One region of the Janthinobacterium sp. CG_23.3 genome, then DNA from elsewhere that is predicted to be linked to it. Evidence: predicted binding sites of a transcription regulator. Region 1 holds the regulator's gene; each other region holds the start of a gene.
What was found. Region 1 encodes LexA, which represses DNA repair genes until DNA is damaged. Its sites were predicted from a motif close to ACTGTATNNNNATACAGT; they were not measured.
Positions count from the first base shown of each region.

Region 1 (8,502 bases):
GTTCATTTTCTGGATCGCGTGGGTCAGGCGCGGCCAGTCCTCGTCGTTCAGGCGGCCGGTGCGCAGGCGGTGCTGGTCGAGCTGGCCGACCGAGCCGAGCATACGCATGGCCAGCTGCGAGCCGCCCATCTCCATCGAGAAGATGGCGACCGGCAGGCCGCTGTCGATGGCGACGTTCTCGCCGATGTTGACCGAAAACGCCGTCTTGCCCATCGACGGGCGGCCGGCGACGATCACCAGGTCGCCCGGCTGCAGGCCGGAGGTCATGCGGTCGAGGTCGATGAAACCGGTCGGCACGCCGGTGATCTCGCTCTGGTTGTCGCGGCTGTAGAGTTCGTCGATGCGCTCGACGACCTGGGTCAGCAGCGGCTGGATCGCGGTCCAGCCCTGGGCGCCGCGGGCGCCCTCCTCGGCGATGGCGAAAATCTTCGACTCGGCCTCGTCGAGCATCTGCTTGACCTCCTTGCCCTGCGGGCTGAAGGCGGTGCCGGAGATGTCGTCGGCGACGGTGATGAGCTTGCGCAGCACGCCGCGGTCGCGGACGATTTCGGCGTAGCGGCGGATGTTGGCCGCCGACGGCGTGTTTTGCGCCATCGCGTTCAGGTACACCAGGCCGCCGACCTCGTCCGCCTTGCCCAGCTGGGTCAGGGTTTCGTACACGGTGATCACGTCGGCCGGGCGCGAGGCGTTGATCATCTTGACGATTTGCTCGAAGATGATGCGGTGGTCGTAGCGATAGAAATCCTCCGCATGCATGAAGTCGGCGATGCGGTCCCACGCCGCGTTGTCGCGCAGCAAACCGCCGATGACGGATTGTTCTGCTTCGATCGAATGCGGCGGAATACGGAGGGAGTCGAGTTGCGGATCTGAGGGGGCGTTCATGGCGCGAATTATACCCGCTTCGGCGGCGCGGCTAAAAAAAATTGGCGATAAAAAAGCCGGGCGGACCCGGCTTTTTAGCATTACAACAAGCTTGCACCGGCCGTCGGGCCGGTAGCGCTTTAAGCGTGCTCGCCGACGACGGCGATGGTGACGTCAACGACGACGTCGGTGTGCAGCGCAACCGACACGGCGTGCTCGCCGGTGGTTTTGAGCGGGCCGTTAGGCATACGCACTTGCGCTTTTTCGACTGCGAAACCTTGCTTCGTCAACGCTTCAGCGATGTCGAAGTTGGTGACGGAACCGAACAGACGGCCATCGACGCCGGCTTTCTGGGCAACTTGAACGGTCATGCCGTTCAGTTTTTCGCCCTGGGCTTGGCAAGCGGCCAGTTTAGCGGCGGCAGCTTTTTCCAGTTCCGCGCGCTTGACTTCGAATTCAGCGATAGCGGTAGCGGTAGCACGGCGAGCCATGCGTTGCGGGATCAGGAAGTTACGAGCGTAACCGTCTTTGACTTTGACGACTTCGCCGAGGTTGCCGACGTTAGCGACTTTTTCTAACAGAATGATTTGCATATTTCTCTCCAGGAATTCTCTGACGCCAGCAATTAAGCGTGGTGCAGGTCGGTGTATGGCAGCAGCGCGAGGAAGCGGGCGCGCTTGATTGCGGTGTCAACTTGGCGCTGGTAGTGCGCTTTGGTACCGGTCAGGCGTGCTGGCATGATCTTGCCGTTTTCCTGGACGAAATCTTTCAGCGTATCGACGTCTTTGTAGTCGACTTGTTCAACGTGCGCGGCGGTGAAGCGGCAGAACTTCTTACGTTTGAACAGCGGGTTTTGCTGTTTGCGCTTTTCTTTAAGCTTGAGCTTGTTTTTGTCGAACTTTTTACCGAATGCCATTTGAGGCTCCTGTATCTAATAAATGCGCTAGTCTGAATTGACAGCACTAAAATCAATGATGTGAAACACCAGGCTTTTACTGTTGCGGCTCTTGCGAGCCAGGAAACCGGTGAACTGATAGACCCCGCCCAAGGCTGCCTCACTGAACCGGCCTGAGATTTCGCCAGCGGCAAGCGCGGCGACGTCAAACTCGGTCAAGCGGGCGATGCCGGCCTCCATTTGTTGCGAACTGTGCTGCAATACTGCATTCACAATCGGCATACCCGCCGGGGTGTAGCGCAATACTTCGCGCTCGGCAATGACGGCGACAACTTGTAGCTGGTTCAGCTCAGGTTCCCGAACAACAATTAAGCTGCGACGGCGGCGGCAGCCGCAGGCGCTTCGGTGCGATGGCTTTTGGCCGCGTCTTCACGTTGAACCGACTTCATCATCGGCGAAGGAGCTGTTTCAGCTTTCTTCATCTTGACGGTCAGATGACGCAACACGGCATCATTGAATTTGAATGCTGTTTCCAATTCGACCAGGGTCTCATTGTCGCACTCGATGTTCATGCAGATGTAGTGTGCTTTGGCGAGTTTTTGGATCGAGTAAGCCATTTGACGGCGGCCCCAATCTTCCACGCGGTGAACCGAACCGCCGCGTGTCGACACACTGGCTTTGTAACGTTCGATCATGGCGGGCACTTGCTCGCTCTGGTCCGGATGGACGATAAATACTATTTCATAATGACGCATGCAAACTCCTTAAGGACGGATTGATAATCGCCCACCTCGGCGTCAAGACGAGTGTGGGAAGCGGTGAGCCGAAGATTATAACGCCTTTTTTGTCAATACTCAACACCCATCTTGCGCGCCGCCGCCGCGCAACACGGGCCGGTTGCTGGTTTTCGGCATTATTTCTCAAAAACGGGTAAAAGCCCTTGCATTGGCGTCGATACTGTACAAAAATACAGTCTGTTTATATAGACAGCATTTCACGATGCGCGGACCCCCATGATCAAGCTCACTGCACGGCAAGAACAAATTCTGAATCTGATCAAGGATGCGATTGAAAATACCGGCTTCCCGCCGACCCGCGCGGAGATCGCCAACGAACTGGGCTTCAAGTCGGCCAACGCCGCCGAGGAGCATTTGCAGGCGCTGGCGCGCAAGGGCGCCATCGAGATTTCGCCCGGCACCTCGCGCGGCATCCGCCTGATCGGCGCCTCCGTCGACGCGCCCGCCGCGCGCGTGCCGGCCTCGCTGATGATGTCGCTGCCGCTGATCGGCCGCGTCGCGGCCGGCTCGCCGATGCTGGCGCAGGAGCACGTCGAGACCCATTACCAGGTCGACCCGGCGATGTTTTCGGCCCGCCCCGATTTCCTGCTGAAGGTGCGCGGCGAGTCGATGCGCGACGCCGGCATCATGGACGGCGATTTGCTGGCGGTGAAAAAGGTCGACAGCGCCAAGAACGGCCAGATCGTCGTGGCGCGCATCGGCAACGACGTCACCGTCAAGCGCTACCGCAAGACCGGCAGCCTGATCGAGCTGCTGCCGGAGAACCCGGACTTCAAGATCATCAAGGTCGATCCGGAAGCCGACGAGTTCGCCATCGAGGGCTTGGCGGTCGGCCTGATGCGCAGCTGGCATTGAGATCGATGAAAGAATAGTGCAAAAAGCCGGCCTCCTGGGCCGGCTTTTTTGTTGACCCGCAGCGTGTCGCGGGTCGGATTGCGCCGTTCCGGCCAACCCGAGCGACGACAACCGCACCAACTAGCCGGCCAAGGCGGCGCGGAAGTCGTCCAGCAGGTCGGCGCTATCTTCGATGCCGACCGAGACGCGGATCAGCGATTCGGCGATGCCCATCGAGGCGCGCCGCTCGGCGCCCATTTCAAAGAAGATGGTGTGGGCGACCGGGATCACCAGCGTGCGGGTGTCGCCCAGGTTGCTGGCCGGGATCGCCAACTTCAGCCGGTTCAGGAAGTCGAAGCAGTCGATGCCGTCCTTCAACTCAAAGCTGAACAGGAAGCCGTAGCCGCGGAACAGTTCGCCGGCGAGGGCGTGCTGCGGGTGCGAGGCCAGGCCCGGGTAGTGCACGGCGGCGACGCGCTCGTCCGCCTCCAGCAGTTGCGCCAGCGCCATGGCGTTGGCGCAGGCGCGCTCCATGCGCAGCGCCAACGTTTCGGCGCCGACGGCGATGCTGTGCGCCGCCTCCGGCCCCAGCGAGGCGCCGAAGTCGCGCAAGCCCTTGGCGCGGATCTGCGCCATGCCCCATTGCTTAGGCGCGGCCTTCTTGTAGTTCTCGACGATGTTCGGGAAGCGGCCCCAGTCGTAGGCGCCGGTGTCGGTCAGGCAGCCGCCAAGCGCGTCGCCATGGCCGCCGATCGACTTGGTCAGCGCGTTCACCACCAGGCCGGCGTGCACCGTCTTCGGGCGGAACAGGTAGGGCGAGGTCATCGAGTTGTCGACGATGTAGAGGATGCCGCGCTGCTGGCACAGTTCGCCGATGCGCTCCAGGTCGGCGATCTGGGTGCGCGGGTTGGCGATGGTTTCGACGAAAACAATGCGCGTCGCCGGCGTGAGCGCCGCGGCGACCCGCCCGACGTCGGTGGCGTCGACGAAGGCGACGCCGACGCCCTGCCCGGCCACCGTTTGCCACAGGCTGTTGGTGTTGCCGAACAGGAAGGACGACGAGACCACGTGGTCGCCGGCCCGCAACAGCGCCTGAAACACGGCGCCGATGGCGCCCATGCCGGTGGCGAAGCAGATGCTGGCGACGCCGTCTTCCATCTTGGTGATTTTATCTTCCAGCGCCGAGACGGTCGGGTTGCCCTGGCGGCCGTAGCGGAAGCCCGGCTCCTTGCCCTGGAATACCGAGGCGAGCTGGCGCGCGTCGGCGTAGCCGAAAGCCACCGAGGTGTGGATCGGCCGGTGCAGCGAGCCGTGTTCGATCGACTTCTGGCGGTCGCCGTGCAGGATGGTGGTGGTAAAGCCGTAGTTTTTTGTGTCGCTCATGGTTTTTCCGGAAACGCCGCCGCGCGCGCGCGGGCAAAAAAAAAGCCCGGCGCAAGCCGGGCGCGTCATCACCCTTCGGTGGTGGCGAGGTTGAGGTTCAGCTGCGAACGCGGGGTGTCTTCCACCGCCGCCGCCTTCGGATTGTGGCGCGCGTACTCAAGACGGTCGAGATAGGCTTGCGACACGTCGCCGGTGACGTAGACGCCGTCGAAGCACGAGGCTTCGAAGTTCGTCAGCGCCGGGTTGACGTCCGAAATGGCGCGCTTGAGCGCGTCGATGTCCTGGTACACCAGGGCGTCGGCGGTGATTTCGCGGCACACTTCCTCGGTGGTGCGGCCGTAGGCGATCAGCTCGTCGCGGGTCGGCATGTCGATGCCGTACACGTTCGGGAAGATCACCGGCGGCGCGGCCGAGGCGAAGATGACTTTCTTGGCGCCGGCTTCGCGCGCCATTTGCACGATTTCACGGCTGGTGGTGCCGCGCACGATCGAATCGTCGACCAGCAGCACGACCTTGTCCTTGAACTCGGAGGCGATGGCGTTGAGCTTCTGGCGCACCGATTTCTTGCGCATGGCCTGGCCCGGCATCAGGAAAGTGCGGCCGATGTAACGGTTCTTGATGAACCCTTCGCGGTATTCGATGTTCAGCGCCAGGGCCAGTTGGATCGCGGCCGGACGGGACGAGTCGGGAATCGGCATGACGACGTCGATTTCGCCTTCCGGGAATTCCTTGCGGATCTTCTCGGCCAGGTATTCGCCCATTTTCAGGCGCGTCGCGTAGACCGAGGCGCCGTCGATGATCGAGTCCGGGCGGGCCAGGTAGACGTATTCGAAGACGCAGGGGTTCAGGCTCGGGTTGTCGGCGCATTGCTGGCTGTGCAGCACGCCGTCGAGGTCGATGAAGACCGCTTCGCCCGGCGCGATGTCGCGCACGAAGCGGAAGCCCATGCCTTCGAGCGCGACCGATTCGCTGGCCACCATGTATTCGGTGCCCTTGTCGCTTTCGATGATGCCCATGCACAGCGGACGGATGCCGAACGGGTCGCGGAAGGCCAGCAGGCCCAGGCCGGCGATTTGCGCCACGGCGGCGTAGGCGCCGCGCACGCGGCGGTGCAGCACGGTGACGGCCTTGAAGACGGCGGCCGGGTCGAGCGTCAGCGCGCTGGTGGCTTCGTCGATTTCATGCGCCAGCACGTTGAGCAACACTTCCGAGTCGGAGTCGGTGTTGATGTGGCGGCGGTCGTTCTTGAACATCTCGGTCTTGAGTTGTTCCCAGTTGGTCAGGTTGCCATTGTGCGCCAGCGTGATGCCGAACGGGGCGTTGACGTAGAACGGCTGCGCTTCCTCCTCGCTGGACGAGCCGGCGGTCGGATAGCGGCAGTGGCCGATACCCGAGTTGCCTTGCAGCGAACGCATGTTGCGGGTGCGGAAAACGTCACGGACCAGGCCGTTGGCCTTGTGCATGGAAAACATACTGCTGTGATTGGTCGCGATCCCTGCCGCGTCCTGACCGCGATGCTGCAACAGCAGCAAGGCATCATAGAGCATTTGATTAACAGGTTGATGAGAAACGACGCCGACGATGCCACACATGGTGTGCTCCTAAACTGGTGCTACTGATTTTAAAAAAATTCAAAATTGCACGTACTGCGCGTAAGCGGCCGGCAGAAAGGGCTTGATGGTGCGGGCCCCGCTTTCCGCCAGCGGACTTAACAGCGCGTGTTTCCAGAAAGCCTGCTGCGGGATCGACGTCATCCCGCACAAGATAACGGCGGCCAACACGATGACTAGGCCGCGCGCCAGGCCGAACAGGCCGCCGAGGCCGCGGTCGGCCAGGCTCAGGCCGGTTGCCGTGACCAGCGCGTCCACCGCCATGGCGAGCAGCCCCATCAACAGGCGCACGCCGATAAACAACACCACGAACGCCACCATCAGGCGTATCACCTGGCCGGGTATAACATCCGGCAACAACGCCGCCAGCGCCGCGCCATAGGCGTTGGCGACGACGAAGGCGACCACCCAGCTCACCAGCGACAGCATTTCCTTGACCAGGCCGCGCAGCGTACTGATGACCACCGAGCAGATCAGCACGAACAAGACCAGGTAGTCGAACAGCGTCACGCCGCCCGCCCTTGGTGGCCGCTCGCCGCCATCTTTGGCGTCAAGCCGGCACCAGGCTGCCGCCCAGGCCCAGCTTGCTCAACTTGGCGCGCGCCTTCTCGGCGTCTTCCTTGCTGCCGAACGGCCCCACCCGCACGCGGATGCGCTCGCCCGTCGGGGTCGGCACCTTCTGCGTGTAGGAGTGGATGCCCGCTTCCTTCAGCCTGCCCTGCAATTCGTCGACCTTGTCCTGGGTCGCCAGCGCGGCAACCTGCACCACGAACTTGCCGGAGCCGGCCTCCTGTGGCTTGGCCGCCGGCTTGCCTTCCAAAATCGCCAGCGCGCGCGTGGCGTCTTCGGCCGGCTGGGCCGGCTTGGCGGCCGGTTTCGGCTCGACCGGTTTGGGCTCGACCGGCTTGGCCTCGGCCTGGCGGGTCTCGTGCGGCTTGGCGTCGGGCTTCGGCTTCGGTTCCGGCTTTGGCTCCGGCTTTGGCGTGACCCTGGCCTCGGCCTTCGGCGCGTCCGGCTTGGTCGCAACCCTGGCCTCGACTTTGGGCGCTTCCGGCTTCACCGGCTTCGGTTCAATGTGAGTCTTTACTTCGGCGAGCACCGGCGGCGCCACTGGCGTCGGCGCCACCTTGACAGGCGCCGCCGGCACCGGCGCCGCGGCATCGTCAACGATTTCCTCGGACTGGTCGAGGGCCTCGCCGGCCGCCACGCGCGACGACACCGAACCCGACGCCGACGTGGCGGGGCCGTGCTGCGCGGCCGGCTTGTCCTTCGACGGGATCTGGATCGCGATGTCGGAGGCCAGCGGCTTCGGTTCGGAATCGAGCAGCATCGGCAAGCCGACCGCTACCCCCAGCGCCAGCGCGACGGCGCCGACCAAACGGCGGCGCGCGCGTTTTTTCTCCGGCAGCACCGGATCGGCGGCGTCCTTGCCGCCGCGGCGCGGCCCGGCGCCGGCGCTGTTGCCGGCGTTGCTGGCGCGCTTGGAACGCGCCTTCGCAGTCGCGCCCTGGTCGTCGGCGGTGTAAAAGCCGCTGTCTTCGCCAGCGCCATCTTGCTTGTTTTTACTAAATTTCGAGAACAAGCCCATGCGTGATATTTTTCGGTGGAATACGGTCAGTGAAGTGAGGATTTTCGGGCCACCATCACGCCGGCGACGGTCAGGAAGGAGCCAAAGACCACAATTCTATCATTCTCGCCGGCCCGGCTCATCGCATTTGCATATGCCTGGGCTGGATCTGGGAAAATAGTGACGCTGCGCTCGTCGCTATCGTCCCTGCCGGCCAGCATCGATTGCGCCTTCGCCGCCAGCTCGGAGGCCGTCGCCGCGCGCGCCGACGGCAGGTCGCAGACGCACCAATGGTCGACGTGCTCGCCCATCGCCGCCATCACGCCGTCGATGTCCTTGTCGAGCATCGAGCCGAACACCGCGTAGGTATAGGGATGGAAGCCCATATTGCCCAGGTTCTGGTTCAGCGCGGCGGCCGCGTGCGGGTTGTGGGCGACGTCGAGGATCACCGCCGGGCGTCCCGGCAGCACCTGGAAACGGCCCGGCAGTTCCACCGTCACCAGGCCGGTGCGCACTTCCTGCGCGCCCACCGGCAAGTCCAGCTTGAGCACCTCC
Region 1 covers NZ_JBJXIB010000013.1:47,697-56,198, reverse strand. Annotated here, with positions in the region: gene ACFDR9_RS05840 (replicative DNA helicase) at 1-882, opposite strand, end outside; gene rplI (50S ribosomal protein L9) at 1,002-1,454, opposite strand; gene rpsR (30S ribosomal protein S18) at 1,487-1,777, opposite strand; gene priB (primosomal replication protein N) at 1,805-2,104, opposite strand; gene rpsF (30S ribosomal protein S6) at 2,125-2,511, opposite strand; gene lexA (transcriptional repressor LexA) at 2,770-3,408, shown strand; gene ACFDR9_RS05810 (cystathionine gamma-synthase family protein) at 3,529-4,770, opposite strand; gene purF (amidophosphoribosyltransferase) at 4,839-6,362, opposite strand; gene ACFDR9_RS05800 (CvpA family protein) at 6,402-6,890, opposite strand; gene ACFDR9_RS05795 (SPOR domain-containing protein) at 6,931-7,968, opposite strand; gene folC (bifunctional tetrahydrofolate synthase/dihydrofolate synthase) at 7,995-8,502, opposite strand, start outside.

Region 2 (8,502 bases), on a different contig from region 1:
CCACAACGCGTGCGAATACTCATCTCATACTCTCCCATGCAATATTATATCAATGATAATTTCATAAATAGTAACATGTGGCGCCTGGCCCGTGCGGGTTACCGGACGTTTTTCGCCTACTGTGTGGCAACGTACGTATCGCCCCTGGAAAGGTGTAAAGCCGACCAATGTGGTATTAGTTTGGTATTTAAAATAGGCAAAAACATTGCTTAAAAGGTAAATTGGTATACAATTGGTATATGCTGACAGCGGCTGGCCGCGCTGGACACTACCCATTTACGGATCAAGCAATGTATATAAAGTCCAAACAACTGCTCTGGTTTTTTGCGTTTTTCGTCGTTTATGAACTCAATATCTATCTGTCGAATGACATGATCATGCCGGCGATGCTGATCATTATCGATGAGTTCAGGGCGCAGCAAAAATTCATACCCTTGTCCCTGAGCCTGTATCTGCTGGGCGGCAGTTCCATGCAGATTTTCCTCGGCCCTTTAGCCGATTACATCGGTAAGCGCAAACTCATCTTGATAGGCAATTCGTTGTTTCTGCTGGCAACGCTGATGGTGCCGTTTTCCACGTCCATCGAGCATTTTCTGCTCACGCGCTTTTTCCAGGGGATGGGCTGCTGTTTCGTGTTCGTCGGCTACGCCATGATTCACGAGTTGTTCGACGATATTGAAGCGGTCAAGCTCAGCAGCATCCTGTCCAGCACCACTATATTGGCGCCGCTGGCCGGACCCATTATCGGCAGCGCGATCATCAGCAAGTTGGATTGGAAATACGTGTTTTTCATGTCCGGCGCGCTGGGACTGATTTCATTGGTCGGCTTGTTCAAATTCATGCCGAAAAAAGAGGTGACGCAGCCATTCCTGGACTACGCCGCCATCCGCCGAAGTTACGCGAAAATCTTCAGCAACCGGCGCTTCATGTTCGGCATGTTCACCGCCGGACTGGCCACCGTGCCGCTGACGGCCTGGATCGGTTTTTCTCCCATCTTCGTGATGCAGGATATGCAAGCCTCCTACACCACCTACATCGTCCTGCAATGCGCCATCTTGTCGGGATTCGTTCTGAGCAGTATCGCCATTCAAAAAATCAAAAATGACTTCCAGCTCGTGAATTTGCTGCGCATGGGCGGTTTGATCGCGGCGGCCGGCATGCTGGGCGCTGGCGCGGCTCGTCACCATATCGATGTTTTCGCCGCCTGCATGTTTGTCTACTCCATCGGCTTCGGCTTGTTTAATGGCGCGTTGATCAGGTGCGCGATCACGTCGAGCAAGGAATCGCTGACCTTGACGTCGGCCGCGATGAGCCTGCTTTACTGCATCTACCTGGCTGCCTGGCTGCAGCTCTACAACGTGCTGTGCCAGCGCTTCGGCTACTCCCTGTCGACTTACGCATTGCTGAACATTCCCGTCATTTTGATGATCATGGCCTGCCTGCTGATTTTCTCCAGGGGCATGGCGGCGCGAGGGGGAAGCGCGCTACTGCAAGTCCAGCACTGATATCCGGTAGATTCGCGTGTGCTTGAAATGGTTGACATCGTTCGGAAATTACCTACATTCTCATCGGGAAATATGGAGCGCTCATGAAGATAGATGACCTGGCCTCGCAACACGATCAAGCGAAAATTTTCAACCTGGAGTATGAGTTCCGCATCAATAAGCTGAAGCTCGATTACATCACGCTGACGGACGCCTTTCCCCATGCGCTGGCGGACGCTGCCCGCCCTTCGCGCAATGACGCGCGCCTGGAGGAAATGGCGGACGAGTACGACGCCGGTGTCGCCGCGCTGCGCACATTTATTCATTTGAATTTCAACCACTTCAACGCGGCAACGTGTTCATCGCTGAGCTGTATTCCGACGCGCTCGATCGGCAACGATGAGCGCTATATCCACAGAATTTGGATGGGTGGGCAGTTGCCGTCCATTGCCGCGGAAGCCATACAGCAGTGGGGCGCGGCGCTCGACGAAGTAAGGGAAAACGGCGGCGCGCCGTATGTGTCGATCCTCTGGGTCTGGGACGAGGGGCAACTGGCGCGCGATCCCCGCTTCAGCCCGACCGGCGGCGTCGGGCGCTACGCCATCGGCCGCTATGCCATCGGCCCGAATACGCTGCATATCAACGCGCTGCGCGACTTGGCGCTGGACTTTGCGCAAGACAGATTTGATCTGTTGGATGAGTTGCATACGAAGCGCTATTTCGCGACGCTGTCCGATTACTTCCGCATCCTGATCATGTGCGAATATGGCGGCATCTACATGGACGTGGATACCATTCCGCATAATCCGGCGACCATTTTCCTGATGACGCCGGAGGTGCCCGATTATTTTCATCGCCAGGTCGCCGACGGCGGCGCGGAAAAAAGCCATCATGTCAGCTGGATGAATCTGTTTTTGGATGAGACCGGCATGGTCATCGCCAAAAAGAACGACCCCGCCCTGAGGGAGGTGTTCCGGAATGTGAATCTGGCCTATTCACGCATCGACGCGGGCATTCCTTGCAGCTGTCCGGAATTCGAATCGCGGCTGTTCGGCGAGTTTTATAGCGAGTGGAAGAAGAACTTGGGCCGGACCTTCCTGAGCCATGCCGAGTTCTACCAGCGCTATTCGGTGCTGTATCACGGCGGCAAAGAGGCGGTGGTCGGTGGAATCCGCGGCATGCGCTTGTTGGTTGATATCATCACCGATATTCAACTGCCCTTGAGCGAAGAGGAAAAGCGCGCGTATGCGCGCTGTATCGCCAGGCTCGACGAGATCAATTGGCGCCTGAAGGACCCCTTGGAGCTGGCCAATATCGTCGATGTGTTTTCAATCGATGAGGCGCCCAGGATGGCGTATCCGGCGCAGTTGCGCGCGGAAGTCGATCATTTCCACTACTACTCGGTGTTGTCGGACGACGGGCAGTTGGACCGGGTGAATGCGATATTTTGCCGCTACCTGGTGGCGCATAATTCGAAAAACATCGCGGCGGGGGCGTTCTGGCGTCGGACCGTCGGCCGCCACGGGGGCGCAAAGGCGCCGGACCATAGCGGCCATGCCGGGCTGTTGTCGCACGCCCCCGTCACACTGGTTCACGGCAGCCTGTTGGGGGAGGAGACCAAGAATCGCATGGCGAAACTCTTGTTTTCCACCAGTTACCTGGAGTACTGCTCCTTTGGGAACAAGCTGAATGTGCAGTTTGTCGAATTGCAAAGGCGGCAAAACATCGATCCCTATTTACAGCACATCCATGGCTTGCACGATGAGGAGGATAATTTCATCGGCTTTTTTACCGCCGCGACGATGGCGGATTTCCAGGCATGCGGCGCGGTATCGTACTACCGCGACGACATGAAGGCGCTCGACGACGCCTACGACCAATTCGTGCTGGAGCATTGCCGCGACGACGATTGTTTCGTCAGCAGTCTGGCCATCGATGAGAAATACCGGGGCAAGGGTTTGTTCAATCAGATGCTCAATGAAATCAAGAGCCTGAGCAGCCGCCGGCGCTGCGAGCGCATCACGCTGACGGTGTGGGAGAAGAGCGACGCCTTGCAGATCTATCTACGCAAGGGCTTCAAGATCGCCGGTACCTTCGACTATGCCTTCAGCATATTTTATGACCGCTTGCACTTCCTGGTGTACGAACCCGGCCAGGGCGGCGCTTAGCGCCGGGCTTCCATCGCCATGCGCATGGCCAAGCCCGCCAGCACGGTTCCCATAAGCCAGCGCTGGATGACCAGCCACGCCGGCCGCCCGGCGAAAAAGCCCGCAATGGTCCCGGCCGTCACGGCGACCAGGGCGTTAACGCTCAGGCTGACGGCGATCTGCGTAAAGCCGAGCGTGAGCGATTGTGCCAGCACGTTGCCATGCTCCAGGCTGATGAACTGGGGCAGCAGGGAAAGGTAGATGACCGCGATCTTCGGGTTGAACAGGCTGGTGAGAAAGCCCATCACAAACAGCCGAGGATTGCTGTCCTGTGGCAAGTCGCGCACGTGGAAGGGTGAGCGTGCGCCCGGTTTTACCGCCTGCCAGGCCAGGTAAAGCAGGTAAATGGCGCCGCCGATGCGCAAGGCGTCATAGGCATACGGAACCGCCAGAAACAGTACCGTGATACCCAGGGCGGTGCACACCATGTAGACGACAAAACCCAGGGCCACGCCGCCAAGCGAGACCAGCCCGGCCGCCGCTCCCTGGCAAATCGATCGCGAGATGAGATACACCATGTTCGGGCCGGGCGTCAGCGCCATGCCGAGTGCGACCAAGCCAAAAGCGAGCCAATTGCTTATGTCGGGCATGATGTGTTTCCTTTATATCGATACAAGATGGCACAACATGGTTTGACTACAGGAAAAACGCGGCGGCCGCGACCGCCGTCGGCAGCAGCGCGCCGGCCAGCAGGCCCAGCGCGCTGATCGACTCGTCCTTGAAACCGCGCCGCAACAGCGCCACGCCGGCCGGGTTGGGCGCGTTGGCGATCACGGTCAGGCCGCCGCCGGCGACGGCGCCGGCCACCAGCATGTATTTCGCCTCGTCGCTCATGCCGGCGATCAGCGAACCGAGGTAGGTCAGGGCGGCGTTGTCGGTGATGGCCGTCAGGCCCAGCGCGCCGAAGAACAGCGACACCGGCGGCAAGCTTGAGACGATCGGTTGCAACCACCATTGCTGCATGCCGCCCAGCACCACCAGCCCGGCCAGGAAGAAGCCGACCAGCAAGCCCTCCTTCAGGATCAACGGGCTCTGGTAGCGCTGGTAGGCTTGTGAAAACCCCAAGAACAGCAGGAACAGGCCGAGGAACAGCACCGGGTGGTGCGCCAGCGCGACCACGGCGGCCAGCACGCCCAGGTGCACGGCGGTGACCGGCCACGGGATCGCCGCGACCGGCTCGACGTGCGGGCCGGCGTCGTTGGCGGCGGCGCCGCGCAGGTAGCGGCGCAGCAGGAAGCTGGCGCCGGTGGCGTTGACGAGCACGGCGATGGCGGCTTTCCAGCCGAAATGGCTGGCCATGAAGGCGCTGTCCCAGTTCCACGTGGTGGCCACCATCAGCACCGGCGGCGCGGCGTAGGAGGTCAGCGTGCCGCCGATCGAGACGTTGACGAAGAGCACGCCGAGCGCGCCGTATTTGAGCCCCTCGGGAATGCCTTGGCGGAAGATTTGCGGCGCCAGCATCAGCGCCGCCAGCGTCATCGCGGCCGGCTCGGTGATCAGGGAGCCGAGCAGCGGCACCAGCGCCAGGCCGAGCCAGACCAGCGCCAGTTCGGTGCGCACCGGCATCAGCCGGGCCACGCCGCCGAGCAGGCGCTGCATGATGTCGAGCACCGGCCGCGACGCCGCCACCACCATCACCACGAAGACGAACAGCGGCTCGGTGTACTGGCGCGACTCGGCGTAGCCGATGGCCTGGGCGCCGCCGTCGACGAAGGCCATGACGATGATCAGAATGAAGGCCCAGAAGCCGAACACCACCTCGACCTCGCCCAGCAAATGGAACAGGCCGGCGTGGTGCGGATGGCGGTGGGCCAGTACTTCAAACGATTTGGCGGCGAAGGTGTGCAGCAGCGCGAGGCCGAAAACAATCGCGCTGATCAGTTGCATGGTGGTCAAATGGAATGCCTTTTTTAAAAGGAAATGGCCGACGGTCATGCCGGAATACGGTGTCTATTTTACAGTATTACCGCTTGGCACCTGTTGGCGTGTGGGCGGGCGCAAGATAAACCTTGCCAAACCCGGGTTCAAACAGTACTGTGTATTTATACAGTACTCTTACCGGCGAATGTTATGCTCCGATCCGACCTCCTCTCCGCGCCCGAAGCGCTGCACCCGTCCTTGTGGCGGGCCTCGCAGCTGGCGCACTCGGCCACGCGCTGCGTCGACACCGGCTTCGCCGCGCTGTCGGCGCAACTGCCGGGCGGCGGCTGGCCGACCGGCACCCTGATCGATTTGCTGGTGCAGCAGACCGGCAGCGGCGAAATGCGCTTGCTCAGTCCGGCGCTGGCGCGGCTGCCGAAGCTGCCCATCGTGCTGTTGCAGCCGCCCCATCCGCCGCAGGCGCTGGCGTTGGCGGCGCTGGGCTTGGCGCCGTCGCAACTGCTCTGGGTGCGCAGCGGCAGCAGCGGCGACGCGCTGTGGGCGGCCGAAAACGTGCTGCGCAGCGGCAGTTGCGCCGCCTTGCTGTTCTGGCAAAACCATGCGCGCGGCGAAACCCTGCGCCGCCTGCACCTGGCGGCGCAAAGCGGCGACACGCTGTTTTGCATGCTGCGCCCGCTGGCCTCGGCGCAGGACGCCTCGCCGGCGCCGCTGCGGCTGTCGCTGCGCCCGGCCGCCGGCGGCGTCGACATCGGCTTCGTGAAACGCCGGGGACCGCAGCGCGACGCGCCGCTGTTCCTGCCCCTGACCCCCTCTTCTTTACTGCAGCGCCATGCGTCTTTGGATCGGCCTTTATCTGCCCCGGCTTCCGCTCGAAGTGTTTTTTCCGAACTGGTCGGATGACAGTTGCAGCGTGGTGCTGGAGCACGAGCGGGTGGTGGCGCTGTCGCCGTTGGCGCACGCGGCCGGGGTGCGTCCGGGCATGCGCCGCGGCGGCGCGCTGATGCTGGCGCCGCAGGTGCGCGTGCACGAGCGCGCGCCGGCGCGCGAGGCCGAGGCGCTGCACGCGGTGGCGATGGCCTTGCTGCAGTACACGCCGCTGGTGGCGGCGGCCGAGGAGGCCACGCTGTTGATCGACGTCGGTGCCAGCCTGCGCCTGTTCGGCGGCGTGCGCGCGCTGTGCCGGCGCATCGCCGCCAGCGTGCAGGCGCTGGGTTTTTCGGCCGCGCTGGCCTGCGCGCCGACCGCGCGCGGCGCCTGGCTGTTGGCGCGCGCCAACGCCGGGCGCGCGCTGACGATGCCGTCGATGGTGCGCCGGCTGGACCGGCTGCCGAGCGCCCTGCTGCCGCCGGCGCGGCCCTACCTGGAGTGGTTTGACGGCATCGGCTGCCTGACGCTGGGACAGATGCGCGCCCTGCCGCGGCCCGGTTTGCAGCGGCGCTGCGGCCGCGCGCTGCTCGACATGCTCGACGGCGCGCACGGCCACAGCGCCGAACTGTTTGAATGGATCGAGGCGCCGGCGAGTTTTCGCGCCAAGCTGGAACTGTTCGACCGGGTCGAGGACGCCGAGGCCTTGCTGTTCGGTGCGCGCCGGCTGCTGTTGCAGATGACGGGCTGGCTGTGCGCGCGGCAATGCGCGGTCGAGCGCGTCAGCCTGCTGCTTGAACACGAGCGCGGCCGGGTGGCGCGGCCGCCGACGGCGCTTGAGATCGTGCTGGCCGAACCGACCTGGCGCGACGACCACCTGCTGCGCCTGCTCAAGGAGCGGCTGGCGCAACTGACGCTGGAGGCGCCGGTGATCGGCCTGTGCCTGGAGGCCTTGCAGGTGCAGCCGATGGCGCCGCCGAGCGAGTCGCTGTTCCCCGAGCCGGGCGGCACGCCGCAGGAGCGCCAGCGCCTGTTCGAGTTGCTGGCGGCGCGGCTGGGTCCGGACAACGTGTTGCAGGCGGCGCCGCGGGCCGACTACCGGCCGGAGGCGGCCAACGCCTGGGTGCCGCTGCAACTGGCGCCGAAGGCGGCGGCCGGCCAGGCGCAACTGCCGGCCGACATCCTCAGCATGCCGCGTCCGAGCTGGCTGCTGGCCAAGCCGGTCGCGCTGCTGATGCGCGAGCACCGGCCGTTTTACGGTTCGCCGCTGACGATGAGGTCGGCGCCGGAACGCATCGAGGCGGGCTGGTGGAGCCAGACGCAGGCGCGCGACTACTTCGTCGCCGAGGGCCGCGACCACGCCCATTACTGGGTCTACCGCGAGCGCATCGGCGGCGCGGTCGAGCAGGCCGAACCGCGCTGGTATCTGCACGGCCTGTTCGGCTGAGGGGGGGCTGCGTCGACGCTGACGCCGCCCGCCGGCTCGGCGCCAGCATTGTCGGGTTACGCGCGCGTTGCGCGCTAACCCGACCTACGAAAACCTTGGCTTGGCGGCATGGGGGAAGGGACGGCGCGCATAAGGAACGGTTGCGGCCAGGCCGTCATTCCAAGGGGGGGGAGGCGATCAGCGCGACTGGACTTGGCCGGCGCCGATGGCGCCAGGCTGGCGGTCCGGCCCGGCTCGATTCGCCGGACGGCCCGTCCGCCGGTTGCCGGCGAGTTTACAACCGAGGGTCCGACCCCGGCTCTTTGCCGTTGCTTGATTTCAGCGCCGCCGGCCCGCTCACGCTCATTTAACGCCGTTCCTGTCAGGCGTCGTCGCCCTCGTCGAACTCGGCCGCCAGGTCTTTCCAGCCCTTGCTGGCGGCGAAGGTGTTGAACTCCTCCGGCGCTTCGAGCACGATCAATTTCTTGTCCTGCAGGCCCAGGTCGCCGTGGCCGAAGTCCGGGCCGACGTAGCCGAGGCTGCGCAGGCGCGCCAGGATCTGTCCGACCAGGGTCTTGTCTTTGTACGCGTCGGCGTCGATGGCGGCGCTGAAGTCGACGTAGACGTCGATGACGCCGTA
Region 2 covers NZ_JBJXIB010000041.1:9,288-17,789, reverse strand. Annotated here, with positions in the region: gene hepB (heparin/heparin-sulfate lyase HepB) at 1-23, opposite strand, end outside; gene ACFDR9_RS11925 (MFS transporter) at 291-1,505, shown strand; gene ACFDR9_RS11920 (GNAT family N-acetyltransferase) at 1,589-3,652, shown strand; gene ACFDR9_RS11915 (LysE family translocator) at 3,649-4,281, opposite strand; gene ACFDR9_RS11910 (putative Na+/H+ antiporter) at 4,328-5,587, opposite strand; gene imuA (translesion DNA synthesis-associated protein ImuA) at 5,762-6,472, shown strand; gene ACFDR9_RS11900 (Y-family DNA polymerase) at 6,402-7,883, shown strand; gene ACFDR9_RS11895 (hypothetical protein) at 8,245-8,502, opposite strand, start outside.
Region 2: imuA (translesion DNA synthesis-associated protein ImuA) is a predicted target of LexA. The motif match lies at 5,725-5,742, and genes of this name have one in related genera.

Region 3 (5,882 bases), on a different contig from region 1:
CCCTCCGGGTCGTAGCCGTCGGCGCGCCCGCGCACGCGCAGCGCGCCGAATGCGCCCGCCAGGCTCACTTCGCGCTGGTAGCCGGCGCCACGGCGCGCCGTCACCAGCGCGTGGCCGGCGATGCCTTCCTGGGCCGAGGGGGAGGGCGTGAAGCGCAAATCCAGATCGCCTTCCTTGGCGGTGAATTCGCACAGCGCGCGCACCGCGACGACGTACGGGGTTTCGTCGTTCAAGCGCCGGCCCCGCTCCATTGCAGATAGCAGACGCTGACCGGCATGTCGTGCCGCGCGCAATAGTCGAGCCAGCGCTTCTGGCTGTCCTGCAGGCGGTCGCCCGGCCCCTTCACTTCGATCATCCGGTAGCGCTTCTCGGCCGGCCAGAACTGGATCAGGTCGGGGAAGCCGCTGCGGTTGGCCTTGATGTCGAGCAGGATGCGCTCGAACCATTTGCGCAAATGCGCCGCCGGGATGCAGTCCAGCGCCAGCGCCAGCAGCGCTTCGTCGAGCACTTCCCAGCTGACGAACGGCGACTGCAGGCCGGCCTTGCCGGCGTAGTTGGCGCGGATGGTACGGCGGTACTTGTCGCTGTCGAGTTCGGCCAGGCAGGCGTCGAACTCGGCCGCCCGGCGGCGCTGGAAATCGGCGCTGTGCAGGTCGGCCGGGCCGCGGTGGAAGGGGTGGAAGAAGGCCCCGGGTATCGCCTTGAACACGGCGCCCCAGCACAGCAGCCCGAACAGGGAATTGATCAGCGCGTTCTCGACGTAATACACCGGCGCGTCGGCGCTGCTCAGATGGTCGCGTACCACCGCCTCGACGTAGCAGGGCGCCGGCGGCGGCGGCAGGCTCAGGTCGACCCGAGGCACCGTCGCGGCCGGCGTCGCCGCAAGCTTGGCGTGGCCCAGCTTGCGGCGCAGGCGCGGCGCGATGCGCAGCAGGTGCTGGCGCTCGGCCTCGCCCTCGGGCGCCTGCCAGGCGCCGCTGAGCCACTCGAAGGCCAGCGCCTCGCGTCCGCTCTTTTCCAGCACGCGGATGGCGCGCACGCGCGCGCCCGGATAGGCGCACCGCGAATACGCGTCGAAGGCGGCGTCCCAGTCCCGGCATTTTTCCAGGTGCTGGGCGATCTGGAACAGCAGCTTCTCGCGCCGGCTGGCCAGCCAGTCGTTGTCGAGCGCGCTGGCGGCCAGCTCGCGCAGTACCTCGGCGGCCGGCTCGTTGTCGTTGAAACGCTCGCGGCAGCGCTGCAGCGCCAAGTAGTCGTCGATATCGCGGCGGTTGCGAAAACCGCGCGAGGACGCCGAGAACTCGACCTTTTCATATTTGTACACGCCCAGGTCGGACAGGACGAACTCGGTCCAGTCCTGGGTGAAGTTGCCGAAGAAGATAAGGCGCAGGCGGTCGCACAGCGGCTTGCCGACGACGTGGTACAGGTGGTCGCCCGAACGCTCGTACCACGCCGAAAAGCGGAACTGGCCGGCGTACTCGGCGCGCAGCGCCGCCAACTGCTCGGCCTTGCGCGCGCCCTTTTCGTGCAGCGACAGGCGGAAGACGGCGCCGATTTCCGGCTTCAGCAACAGGTCGAACAATTGCTCGATGGTCAGCAGCGGGTCGTTCTCGATCCAGCCCAGCGCCAGCAGCGGCAGCGCGGCCGCGTGGGTGTCGCCGACCTCGGCGTAGACCAGCTTGCTGGCGCGGAACAGGCAGCCCTTGCGCATGACCATGCGCACGAACAAGGAGCGCGACGGCTGCGGCAACAGCGGGAACCGGGCGATGAAGGCGGCTTCCTCGGCCGTCAGCAAGTCGCTGTAGCGCTCGCCTATCCACTCCAGCACCCGATGGAAGTTATCCAGGTAGTACAGCGGGTTTTCAAGGGTTTTGAGCATGGCGGAGCGAGATTAACTGTGTTTTTATACAGTCTATCGTGTCGCGGCGCGCTTGCACAGGGAATTTAGCGGTGTGGCGGGGGAGATTGACACCAGGGGCGTGGCCCTAGGGTCAGGCCCGCGGGTCTGACCCCCGGCTTTTCGCCCTGGGTGGATGGTTAGCGTGGTAGGCGCGCGTATTATTTTCCGGCCGGTTTCGCGGCCTGTTCCTGCGTCGTCGCGACCTGCTCGGCGGCCTTGGCGATTTGCTCCTCGACCGCTTGCACCGCCTGTTTGGTGGCCTTGGTCACCTGCTCGTAGCCGAGGAAGGCGTTGTCGATCGCCGTCTTGATGATGGCCACCGCGTTCTCCGAGCCGGGGCGCACGTTCTTGGTGACGTCGTAGATCAACGCGCTGAGGTTGCTTTTCGCCTCGGCGACGTGGGCTTCGGCGGCGCTGGTGAATTCGTTGTGGATGTCCTTGATGATTTCGCCCAGCTGCTGGTGGTAGGCGGTGACGCCGGCGACGCCCGGTTGCACCTGCGCGCCGACCGCCTCCAGGGCCGCCTTCGGGTCCTTGGCCTGGCTGATCTCCTTGCCGGCCGCCATGGAGTCCTCGACGCCGGACTTGGCGGTGGCGACGTTCAGCGCGACCACTTGCTCGACCCCTTGCACGGCCTTGCTGGTGAGGGCGTTAAAAGTCATCAGTTGAAATTCAAACAAGGCTTTGGTGGCGGACGCGAATTGCTCGGGATTGGTGAACATGTAGTCTCCTCAGTGTGAACTCAGTTAAAACGATGATCTTCTCGATTGCTGCGACGTGATGGCTGTTTGTCCGGCTGCCCCGTGTTGTTATGGCCCCATTATTTAGCAAGCAGCAATTTTTCGCAACGGCTATCTTTGTACGGCCCCATGGCCCGCTCCCAGCCCGGCCCGAGCGGAAATTGCGAGCACGCGTACTGGCCGTCGATTTTGCTGCGGTATTGGTACCAGGGCGCCGGTCCGGCCAGCGCCGCGGCGCACAGGGCCAGCAGCGTGGCGGCGGCGCCGATTGTCGCGATGCTGTTCGATGGCATGCAGAGTCCTTGTCGAGGCGGCCGGGGCCGCCGTCCTGCCGGGCTGCGGCAGTTCTGTTGCCTCACAGCGTACAGCAATTCGGCGGCGCTGGCGAATCGCCCCGCGCGCCGCCCCGGTTCAGGGCGCCGGGGGGGGGGGGGGGGGGGGGGGGGGGGGGGGGGAGGGGGGGGGGGGGGGGGGGGGGGGGGGGGTGTTGTGCTATATCAACTACCCGCGCCCCATCTTTGCGTGCCGCCCCCCCCCCCCCGACCACGTGGTGGGGGGGTGAGGGGGAGGTGGGCCCCCCCCCCCCCCCCCCCTGGCCGCCTCGATGCGCCCGCCCAGCACGCTGGTGACCAGGTTGTGGGCGATGTGCAGGCCCAGCCCGGAGCCGCCGGAACCCAGTTTGGTGGTGAAAAACGGATCGAACACGCGTCCCAAGTGGGCCGGCTCGATGCCGGCGCCGTCGTCGGCGATCGACAGCGCCAGCTCGCCGCCGGCGCCGGCCTCGGCGCGCAGCACGATGCGGCCGCGCTCGCGGCCCTCGAAGGCGTGGCGCAGGCAGTTCTCGAACAGGCTGCTCAGCACCTGGCCGAGCGCGCCCGGATAGCTGTCGAGCAGCAGCCGCCCGGGGATCAGCTGGTCCACCGCGAAGCCGCTGTCCTTCAACTGCGCGCACAGCGGCAGCATCAGCTCGGCGACAAACTGGCGCAGCTCGAAGCGGCGCCGCTGCGAACTGGCGCGGTCGACGGCGATCTGCTTGAAGCTCGACACCAGGTTGGCGGCGCGCTGCAGGTTGCGCAGCACGATGGCGTCGGCCTCGGCCGCCTGGCCGAGGTAGGCTTCCAGCACCGAGCGGCGCAGGCCGCCGTCCAGGCCCTCGCGCAGCAGGCGGGTACGCTCGGCCATCGTGCTGCACACCACCAGGCTGTTGCCGATCGGCGTGTTCAGTTCGTGGGCGATGCCGGCCACCAGCGCACCCAGCGCGGCCAGCTTGTCGCGCCGCACCAGCTCGCCCTGGGTGCGCGACAGCGTCTCCAGCGCGCCGGCCAGCTCGGCGTTGACCAGGTCGGCGCGTTCCTTGGCCAAGGTCAGCGCGGCGGTGCGCTGGGCCACCAGCGCCTCGAGCTCGCTGCGGTGGCGCTGCAGCTCGCGCTCGTGGCGGCTGCGGCCGATGGCGATGCCGGCGATGTGGACGGCGACTTCGAGCAGGCGCAGGTCGTCCTGGCTCGGGCGTCGCACGGCGCGGTAGTACATCGCGAAGGAGCCGAGCACCCGCTCCCGGCCCTGGATCGGCACCGACCAGCAGGCCCGCAGGCCGTGTTCGCCGGCCAGCGCCCGGTAGGGCGCCCACAGCGGGTCGTGCTCGATGTCGCCCACCAGCACCGCGCCCTTGCGGTACATCGCCGTGCCGCAGGAGCCGGCCGCGGGGCCGATGGCGACGCCCTCCAGCGCCGCCAGGTAGGCGGCCGGCAGGCTAGGCCCGGCGCCGCCGCGCATGTGGCGGCCGTCGTCGTCGAGCAGCATCACCGAGCACAGCACGCCACGCGACTGCGCCTCGATCATCAGCAGCAGGTGCGTCAGCGTCTGCTCCAGCGGCGCGCCCTTGGCGATCATTTCCAGCAGACTGTTCTGGCCGGCGCGCAGCGCCTCGGCCAGCTTGCGCGCGGTCAGGTCGACCACCCGCACGTGCACCAGGCGCCGGCCCGGCACCGACAGCATCAGCAGACGCACCTCGCAGGCGACCTGGCGCCCGTCGCTGTCCAGGCAGACGGCCTCGAACACGTTCATGTCGCCGGCCAGCGCCTGGGCGATCTTTTCGGGGATCAGCGCGGCGGCGGCGCGCCCGCCCGGCTGCAGCGGCGCGCACAGGCGCACCAGGTTGGTTTGCAGCAGGGCGTCGACGCTGCGCCCCAGCAGCTGGACGGCGTGGTGGTTGACGTCGATCAGGCGGTCGTTGTCGACGTCGAGCAGCAGCACCGCCTCGGGCGAGCCGGCCAGCACCGAGTGGTAGTTCACCTCCAGCGTCTGCGGGTGGGTGGCCACCGGCGGGCGCGCCGGCCCGGCGCCGCCGGCGTCCTCGCGCAGCGCCAGTTCGACCAGGATCTTCTCGGTCAGTTCAAGGGCGTTGCAGGGCAGTTTGATGTAGTCGGCGGCGCCGGCGCCGATGCTGCGGCTTTGCTCGGCGGCGCTGGGCGCGGCCGACAGCAGGAACAGCGGCGCGGCGTGGCCGCCGGCGGCGCCGATCAAGCGTTGATAGGCGCCGGCCAGGTCGGCGCCGGCCAACGCCGCGTCGAGCAGGATCAGGGCGATGCCGTCGCCGGCCAGCGCGACGGCGCGGTCGAGGTCGCGGGCGCGCACGTCGCGCAGCCCGTGCCGGTCCAGTTCGACCAGCAGCTCGTGCATGTCCTCGGGCGCGCGGGTGATCAGCAAAATGCCTGAGCGTGCGGGCTGGGACGGAAGTGGCTGTTTCATGGCGGCGCCTTGGTTGCCGGTGCGATGGATCGCGATTCGTTATTGATTGCCGGCGCGACTGGCCAACGCAGCTGAGGCGCTGGCGCGGCGAGCCGTCCGGCTTTGTGCGCTAGTGTGCCACCAACGCCCGGACGAGTAAACCTAAGCGGCCTCATCGGGTGATAGCGCCGCCCGCGCCGAGGCGATGCGCGGATAGCTCTGCTCGATCCAGTCGCCCAGCGCGGCCAGCCGTTGCGCCGCCTCGCGCCCCAGCGGCGTCAGGCTGTACTGCGTACTTACTATTCGTAAGTATAAACCTTATGATGGTTTTTTCGTTCCCCCACCACAGCGCCGCGCAGCACCGGAACGTGGTCGACGCCGCCAAGCGCGCCGGCGTCGAACTGCTGGCCTACACCAGCGTGCTGCACGCCGCCACCTCGCCGCTGGCGCTGGCGCTGGCCGGCGAACACCGCGCCACCGAGGCGGCGATTCTCGCCTCCGGCCTGGCGTCGACT
Region 3 covers NZ_JBJXIB010000193.1:458-6,339, forward strand. Annotated here, with positions in the region: partial or broken gene ACFDR9_RS26355 (hypothetical protein) at 1-251, opposite strand, end outside; gene ACFDR9_RS26360 (VRR-NUC domain-containing protein) at 230-1,879, opposite strand; gene phaP (TIGR01841 family phasin) at 2,059-2,622, opposite strand; gene ACFDR9_RS26370 (hypothetical protein) at 2,721-2,933, opposite strand; gene ACFDR9_RS26375 (hypothetical protein) at 2,927-3,202, shown strand; gene ACFDR9_RS26380 (ATP-binding protein) at 3,142-5,388, opposite strand; gene ACFDR9_RS26385 (NmrA family NAD(P)-binding protein) at 5,688-5,882, shown strand, end outside.
Region 3: ACFDR9_RS26360 (VRR-NUC domain-containing protein) is a predicted target of LexA. The motif match lies at 1,895-1,912, and genes of this name have one in related genera.

Region 4 (8,502 bases), on a different contig from region 1:
AAGCCCGCTTGCGCGGGCTTTTTTATGTGCGGGACGGCAACGGCGCGCTTACGCGGTCGCTTCGCCGCCCAGCGCTTCCACGACATCGGCCATCAACTTGCTCAGTTCACCCGTCATCAGCATCACATCGCCGTCGAAACGCTCGTCGTCGTTCTTGGTGCTGGACTCGGTTTCCTTGATCACGTCGAGCGGCTTGATGCTCTTGATCGCCAGCGACTCGGTCAGCACGAAGGAAATCTTGTCGTTCCACGTCATCGCCAGGCGGGTGCACTGCTTGCCGGCGGCGATGTGGCGGCGCACGTCGTCCGCCTCCAGCGTGTGGCGCACGTAGCGCACGGTCGCCTTGCTCTCGCCGGTGGCGCGCAATTCGGTATCCATGTCGACGGTGAAGCCGCTCGGGGCGTCGTCGGCCTGCAGCCATTCGGTCATCACCGCAACCGGCGAACGCTGCACGCGCAGGCTCTCCAACGGCAGCTTATCGACGGCTTTCAGCAGTAACTTGATCACTTCGTCGGCCTTCGCCGGACTGGCGGCGTCCACCACCAGCCAGCCGTTGACCGGGTCGATCCAGGTCCAGACGTTGCTGCGGATGCTGAAGGCACGCGGCAGCAGCTCGTCGGCGACGCGCTCTTTGAGTTCCTTCATCGCCTTCTTGCCCGGCGCGAAGCCCTGGGCTTCTTCCATCTCGGCGGCGCGCGCCTTGGCAACCTGGTTGATCACGGTGGCCGGCAGCAGTTTCTTTTCGGTGCCGAGCAGGATTAACATTTGTTTGTTGACCACGTGAACCAAGGTGCCGTTGTTACGCGGCGAATCCCAACCCTGGCGCATCAGATCCATGCTGGTGGCCGGCGTAAAGGTGTTCGACGCGAGCGCCGCTTCCAGTTGTTCCGGGGTATAGGCCCAAGGAGCGGGCAGACGGTAAATTTGGAGATTCTTGAACCACATAGTTTTGTCTTCCGTTGTTTCAGTAGTGCCAGGGGAATGCCATTTTACACGGTCGCGGCGACGCGACGGAGTTGATTGGCACCATCAAAAAACCGTCCGGGCGACGCTGGCGCGACGCTCAGACCTGCGCTTCATGGTCGAACAGCGACAGTTGCACGACGTTGACCGCCTCGCCCAGGCGCACGCCGCAGCCGAGCAGCCGCACCGGCTGGCGGCCGCGCTGGTAACCGGTGTCGAGCAATTTCTCGAACTGCGCCAGCAGCGGCGCCGTCCCCACGCATTCCACCGTCGTCTGGTGGAAATCGGCGAAGCGCACCTTCACGTACAGCTTTTGCACATGCTGCCCGGCGCCGGCGCGCTGGATACGCTCCAGCAAGCTCTCGAACAAGTCCGGCAGCAGACCCAGGCACGCGGCCAGGTCGGGCACGTCGGGCGTGTACGTTTCCTCGACGCTCACCGACTTGCGCTCATGCGAGTTGCACACGGCGCGCGTGTCGATGCCTCGGCACAACTGGAACAGGCGCAGGCCGAAACGGCCGAAATGGCGGTCCAGGTCGTGTTCGCTCCACGCACGCAGGTCGCCGCAGGTGTGCGCGCCCAGCGCGTTGAGTTTGGCCGCGGTGACCTTGCCAACGCCAAACAGCTTTTTCACCGGCAGCGCGGCGACGAAGGCGTCGACCTCGTCCGGGCGTACCAGGAACAGGCCGTCGGGTTTGTTCCAGTCGCTGGCGATCTTGGCGACGAATTTGTTGTTGGCGACGCCCGCCGAGGCGGTGATACCGACCGTTGCCTTGATGCGCGCGCGGATTTCCTGGGCGATCAAGGTGGCGCTGCCCTTGCAGTGGGGCGTGTCGGTGACGTCGAGGTAAGCCTCGTCGAGCGAGAGCGGCTCGACCAGGTCGGTATAGTCGCGGTAGATCGCCAGGATCTGGCGCGACGCGATCCGGTATTTTTCCATCGCCGGCGGCAGCACGATCAGACCGGGACAGCGCTGCAGGGCCTGCGCCGTGGCCATCGCCGAATGGATGCCGAAGCGGCGCGCCTCGTAGTTGCAGGTGGCGACGACGCCGCGCTGATCGGCGCGGCCGCCGACCGCCACAGGCAAGCCCAGCAAGGCGGGATTGTCGCGCATCTCCACCGCCGCGTAGAAACAGTCGCAGTCGCAATGGATGATTTTTCGGTCGGGGGCATTCAATCGCAATTCGCCGTGGCTGTGACTACCCCGGCTGCGGGGCAATATACTGTAAATGCATACAGTATTACCTGAAATACAAATTGCCGCAAGCCTCAGAAACGTTGAGGTCGGCGCTCGACATGAAGGTTCTTGCATTTGATCCATTGCCCGGCGACGGAGTTTGCCTAGCCGGCGGCAAGCAAACCCTTATGTCGAGACCCGCCCCCGCGGTTGTCGTATTGCCCGGGCGTCAGCTTGCTCCGCGCTTGACCCCGCACACCACCAGCAGGCCGCCGAGTAGCAGGCTGGCCGCCAGCATGTACATGCCGGTGGCGGTACTGTGGGTGGCGTCCTTGATGGCGCCGACCAGGTAGGGGCTGGCGAAGCCGGCCAGGTTGCCGATCGAATTGATCATGGCGATACCGGCGGCCGCCGCCGTGCCCGTCAGCAGCGCCGTCGGCAGGCTCCAGAACAGCGGCAGCGTCGACAGGATGCCGGCCGTGCCGACGCTGAGCGCCGCCATCGCCACCACGGTGTTGTCGGCGTAGATGGTCGAGACGACCAGTCCGGCGCAGCCGGCCAGCGCCGACCAGGCCGCGTGCCAGCGCCGCTCGCCGCTGCGGTCGGAATGGCGCGCCACCAGCACCATCGTCAGCGCCGCCACGGTGTACGGAATCGCCGTCAGCAGGCCGACGTCGAAGACGTCCTTGACGCCGGTGTTTTTGATCAATTGCGGCAGCCAGAAGCTGACGCCGTACAGCCCCATGACGAAGCAGAAGTAGACCAGCGCCAGCAGCCACACCTTGCCGCTGCCAAACACCTGGCGCAGGCTCATCGCGGCCTTGCCCTGCGCCTCGGCGCGGATGCCGCGTTCGAGCACTTGCTTCTCGTCTTCGGCCAGCCACTTCGCCGAGCGGATGTCGTCGTCCAGGTAGAACAGCGTCCAGACGCCGATCAGCACCGACGGCACGCCTTCGAGCAGGAACAGCCATTGCCAGCCGGCCAGGCCGGACTGGCCGGCGAAGCGCTTCATGATCCAGCCCGACAGCGGCCCGCCGACGATGCCGGCCACCGCCACCGCGCTCATGAACAGGGCGATGATGCGGGCGCGCCGCCGCGCCGGATACCAGTACGTCAGGTACAGGATCACGCCGGGGAAGAAGCCGGCCTCCGCCACGCCGAGCAGGAAGCGCAACGCGTAGAAGGTGGTGGCGTCGTCGGCCAGCATCAGCGCCGATGAGATCAGACCCCAGGTGATCATGATGCGGGCGATCCAGATGCGCGCGCCGGTCTTGCTCATCAAGAGATTGGACGGCACTTCGAACAGGAAGTACCCGATGAAGAAAATGCCGGCGCCGATGCCGTACACGGTGTCGCTAAATTGCAGGTCGGCCTGCATTTGCAGTTTGGCGAAGCCGACGTTGACGCGGTCCAGGTAGGCCGCCACGTAACACAGGAACAGGAATGGCACCAGGCGCCAGCTGACCTTCGCGTATACCGCATCTTCATTGCTGCTCATCTGCCGTCCTTTATTGTCGTTGTCGTTTTATGGCGCGGGTCCGAAAGAACTTCGTTTTTCCGTAGTGCGGCTCTACAATATTGACACAAAATTATTTAAGGAGTACGCGTGTCTTCGTTAAAAATTTCTGCCCGCACTATCTCGACCCTCGCCATGACGCTGGCGGCCGCCGGCCCGGCGTCGGCCGCCGGCCTGGGCACGGCGGCGGCGCCGCCCGTCGCGGCCAAGAGCGCCTTGCAGGAAACCCGCCACGGCGAAATCGTCACCGACGACTACCGCTGGCTGCACAAGAAGGAGTCGACGCAGGTCATCGATTACCTGAACGCGGAAAACGCCTACACCGAGGCGATGACGGCCGCCATCCAGCCGCTGGCCGACAAGCTGTACGGCGAGATCAAGGGGCGCATGCAGGAAGTCGACCTGTCGGTGCCGACCCGGCGCGGCGCCTACTACTACTACACCCGCACCGAGGCGGGCCAGCAATACCCGATCAACTGCCGCCGCCGCGCCGGCGCCGACCTGGGCTACGACGACAAGGCGCCCGAGCAGGTACTGCTGGACCAGAACAAGCTGGCGCAGGGCCACAAGTTTTTCGCGGTCGACGCTTTTTCCGTCAGCCCGAACGAGCGTTTCCTGGCCTACACCACCGACACCACCGGCTACCGCCAATTCCAGTTGCACATCCTCGACCTGCAGACCGGCAAGCTACTCAGCGACACCGCGCCGCGCGTGACCACGCTGGCCTGGGCCACCGACAACCGCACCGTGTTCCTGGTGCAGGAAGACGCCACCACCAAGCGTTCCGACCGCTTGCTACGCCTGCGCCTGGGCGGCGCGCCGGTCGAGGTCTACTACGAGCCGGTGGAGCAGTTCAGAATGTACGTCGGCGCCACCCGCGACAAGAAATTCATTGAACTCAACATCGTCAGCACCGACACCACCGAGGTGCGCCTGCTGCCGGCGCAGCGGCCGCAGGCGTCCTTTAGCAGCGTGCTCAAGCGCGAAACCGGCCACCGCTACAGCGTCGAGCACCGCGACGGCCAGCTCTACATCAAGACCAACAAGGACGCCAAGAATTTCCGCCTGGTGCGCGCGCCGCTGAACGCGCCGCAGCCGCGGAACTGGGTCGAGCTGATCGCCCACGACAAGCAGGTGCTGCTGAGCGATGTCGACGTGTTCCGCGACTACCTGGTGGCGCTTGAAAAAGCCAGCGCGCTGAACCGCGCGCGCATCTACGACTTCGCCGCCAAGCAGTGGAAAACCGTGCAGTTCGACGACCCGGTCTACCTGGCGCTGGGCGCCGGCACGCCGGAATACACGGCGACGCGCTACCGCATGTCCTACCAGTCGCCGGTGACGCCACCGATGGTGCTCGACGTCGACATGGGCAGCGGCGCGCGCAGCGTGCTCAAGCAACAGGAAGTGGTCGGCGGCTACGACGCCGGCCGCTACGAAAGCCGGCGCCTGTGGGCCACCGCGCGCGACGGCGTGAAGGTGCCGCTGTGGACCGTCTACAAAAAGGGCGTCAAGCTGGACGGCTCGGCGCCGCTGCTGCTGTACTCGTACGGCTCCTACGGCATCCCGATGGAGGCGGGCTTCTCGCTTAACCGCATCAGCCTGCTCGAACGCGGCGTCGTCTACGTGCAGGCGCAGATCCGCGGCGGCACCGAGCTGGGCGAGTCCTGGCACGACGACGGCATGCTGATGAAGAAGAAAAACACCTTCAACGACTTCGTCGACAGCGCCGACTACCTGGTGCGGGAAAAATGGACCAGCCCGGAGCGCCTGATCATCGAGGGCGGCAGCGCCGGCGGCCTGCTGATGGGCGCGGTGGTCAACATGCGCCCCGAGCTGTTTCGCGCGGTGCACGCGGCCGTGCCCTTCGTCGACGTGATGAACACGATGATGGACGCCAGCCTGCCCCTGACCACCGGCGAATACCTGGAATGGGGCGACCCGAACCAGAAGGCCGCCTATGACTACATGAAGAGCTACTCGCCGTACGACAACATCGAGCGCAAGGCCTACCCGGCGATGCTGGTGACCACCGGCCTGAACGACAGCCAGGTGATGTATTGGGAGCCGGCCAAGTACGTCGCCAAGTTACGCGCCTTCAAGACCGACGCCCAGCCGCTGCTGCTCAAAACCAATATGGGCGCCGGCCACGGCGGCGCGTCCGGGCGCTACAACGCCATCGGCGAGAAAGCCTTCCAGATGGCGTGGATGCTGTCGCAGTGGGGCATCGCCGAATAGGTCTAGGGGGCCGTCTCAGGTTTTTCTTGAAAAAAGCCCTTGCGGGCGACGCCGGGCGCCCCCTATAATAGCGGCACTTCAGACGTGGTGACAAACGTCGGATGGTTTTCTAAGGTAAGCAGCTGGGGGCTTAGCTCAGTTGGTAGAGCGGCGCCCTTACAAGGCGTAGGTCGGGAGTTCGAGCCTCTCAGCCCCCACCAGCGCAGAAAATCATTCATGCTTTATGGATCGGAGTACAGATCAAACAAGCTTGGAGTGGTAGTTCAGTTGGTTAGAATACCGGCCTGTCACGTCGGGGGTCGCGGGTTCGAGTCCCGTCCACTCCGCCAATTTATAAGGGCCCGATTCGTCGGGCCCTTATTCCGTTTTCAGCGTCTTTTTCAGCTCCCCTCGCAGATCCGCGATCGCCCGCGCCACGCGCCGCGGCAAGTCGGCTTGGCACGGCCCTGTGGTTTTTTCCACGCAAGATTTTCGTGTGTGCGCACGGCAACTCCAAAAACAGACGACAATGAGCGGGCATATCCACCGCCCGGAGTTTCCTTGATGTTTGCCTTCCTGAAATCGCCCGCGCTGACGCCGCGCCTGCACCGCCTGCGCGAGTCGGCCCTGTTCGCCGCGCTGACGCCACTTGAACTGCGCACCGTCGACAGCGTGCTGCACGAACGCAGCTTCCTGGCCGACGAAATCGTCTTCGACGAGGGCGAGGACGGCCAGGCCTTGTACCTGGTCATGGCCGGGCGCGTGCTGATCAGCCGGCGCCAGGAAAGCGGCGTCGAAGTGGTGGCCGAACTGTCGGCCGGCGCCTTCTTCGGCGACCTGGCCCTGCTCGACGACTCGCCGCGCAGCGCCCAGGCGCGCGCCCAGGGCGACTGCCAACTGGCGGTGTTCTTCCGCGCCGACTTCCTGGCGCTGATGGAAACGGACGCCGTCATCGGCTACAAGGTCGCACTGGCCCTGGCGCGCCACATCGGCCAGCGCCTGCGCGACTACATGAGCGGCAATCCGCAAGTCGACGCGCTATGAACCAGCTGACGCAACGCTCCGGCCCGGTGGTCTGGGGCGGCATCATCGGCGCCACCTGCGTGCTGCTGTTCCTGCTCGAACGGATGCTGTGGCTGGCCATCCCCTTCCTGTTCGGCATCATCCTCTACTACATCCTGCTCGGCCCGGCGCAGCGCCTGGTGCGCGCCGGCATGGGCCAAACCCTGGCCGTGCTGACCGTCGTGCTGCTGTTCTTCGCCGTCGTCAGCCTGACCGCGGTGGCCGCCGTGGTCTGGGTCTCGCCGTCGTCGGGCACCTGGCAGGAACTGCTGGCGCGCTACCTGGCCGGCGGCACCGCCTTCGTGCGCGACGCCATCCTGTCGCTGGAACAGAAATTCCCGATCCTGCGGCAGATCCACCTGGGCCGCATCCTCAACCGCCGCATCGCCAACTACAGCGACACCTTCGTGCAGAGCCACCTGACCGGCGTGCTGGTGTCGGTCGCGGCGGCGCTGCCGTCGCTGCTGCTGGCGCCCTTCCTGAGCTTTTTCTTCCTGCGCGACGGCCGCCGCTTCAAGAAATTCCTGATGCGCGCGGTGCCCAACGCCTTCTTTGAAAAAGCCCTGTACCTGCTGCACGAAGTCGACCAGACCGCGCGCAACTACTTCCAGGGCTTGATCAAGCTCACCGTCATCGACACCGCCGTGCTGGCGCTGGGCCTGTGGGCCATCGGCCTGTCGTCGCCGCTGGTGCTGGCGCTGATCTCGGCGCTGCTGGCCTGGGTGCCCTTCGTCGGCTCCATCGTCGGCTGCGTGATGGTGGTCATGGTCGCCTCGACCGACGCGCCGGCCTCGCCGCTGGTGGCCTACAGCGCCATCGGCGTGTTCGTGCTGGTGCGCCTGCTCGACGACTTCATCTTCATGCCGATGACGCTGGGACGCAGCCTGCACATCCACCCTTTGATCAGCGTGCTGATGATCTTCGTCGGCGGCGCGGTGGCCGGCGTGGCCGGGCTGATGATGGTGCTGCCGCTGCTGGGCGTGGTGATGGTGGTCGGCGAAACCATGGGCCGGCTGATCACCAACCCGCGCCTGCGCGCGCGCCACCGCAACGCCCTGGCGCTACGCGCGCGCCAGGCCAGCGCCGACCTGGCGCTGTAGGCGCCGGCGCCGGTGCTAAGGCTTGGCCGGCCCGCGGGTTTGGCCGCGCAACCAGGCCAATGCCGCGTCGACATGCGGCCCGTGTATATGGCCCGCGCTTCGGACCAGATGATAGGTGTGCCCGGGTATGCTCGGGCCAAACGGCTGCGTCAGGCGCCCGGCCGCGATGTCGTCCGCCACCAGCTCAAGGCTCAGCAGTGCAATTCCCTGGCCGGCCAATGCCGCCTGGATGGCGTGGCCCTCGTCCGAAAAGAGCAGCCGACCGTGGCGTGCCTGCCAAGGTAAGCCCGCTGCCGCGAACCAGTTCTTCCAAGTAGGGTTGAGCGGATGCTCCTGGGTCCACTTGAAATCGATCAACGGCACCCGGTCCAGATCCGCCGTTCCCAATGTTCCCAGCCGGGGGCTGGACACCGGCGCGAAGCGGTCGGCGAACAGCGGCTCCGCCACCATGCCGGGATACGGCCCTCGCC
Region 4 covers NZ_JBJXIB010000126.1:4,656-13,157, reverse strand. Annotated here, with positions in the region: gene ACFDR9_RS22680 (recombination-associated protein RdgC) at 49-945, opposite strand; gene dinB (DNA polymerase IV) at 1,064-2,140, opposite strand; gene ACFDR9_RS22670 (MFS transporter) at 2,370-3,638, opposite strand; gene ACFDR9_RS22665 (S9 family peptidase) at 3,747-5,891, shown strand; tRNA gene ACFDR9_RS22660 (tRNA-Val) at 6,016-6,091, shown strand; tRNA gene ACFDR9_RS22655 (tRNA-Asp) at 6,144-6,220, shown strand; gene ACFDR9_RS22650 (cyclic nucleotide-binding domain-containing protein) at 6,435-6,914, shown strand; gene ACFDR9_RS22645 (AI-2E family transporter) at 6,911-8,032, shown strand; gene ACFDR9_RS22640 (LysR substrate-binding domain-containing protein) at 8,048-8,502, opposite strand, start outside.
Region 4: dinB (DNA polymerase IV) is a predicted target of LexA. The motif match lies at 2,186-2,203, and genes of this name have one in related genera.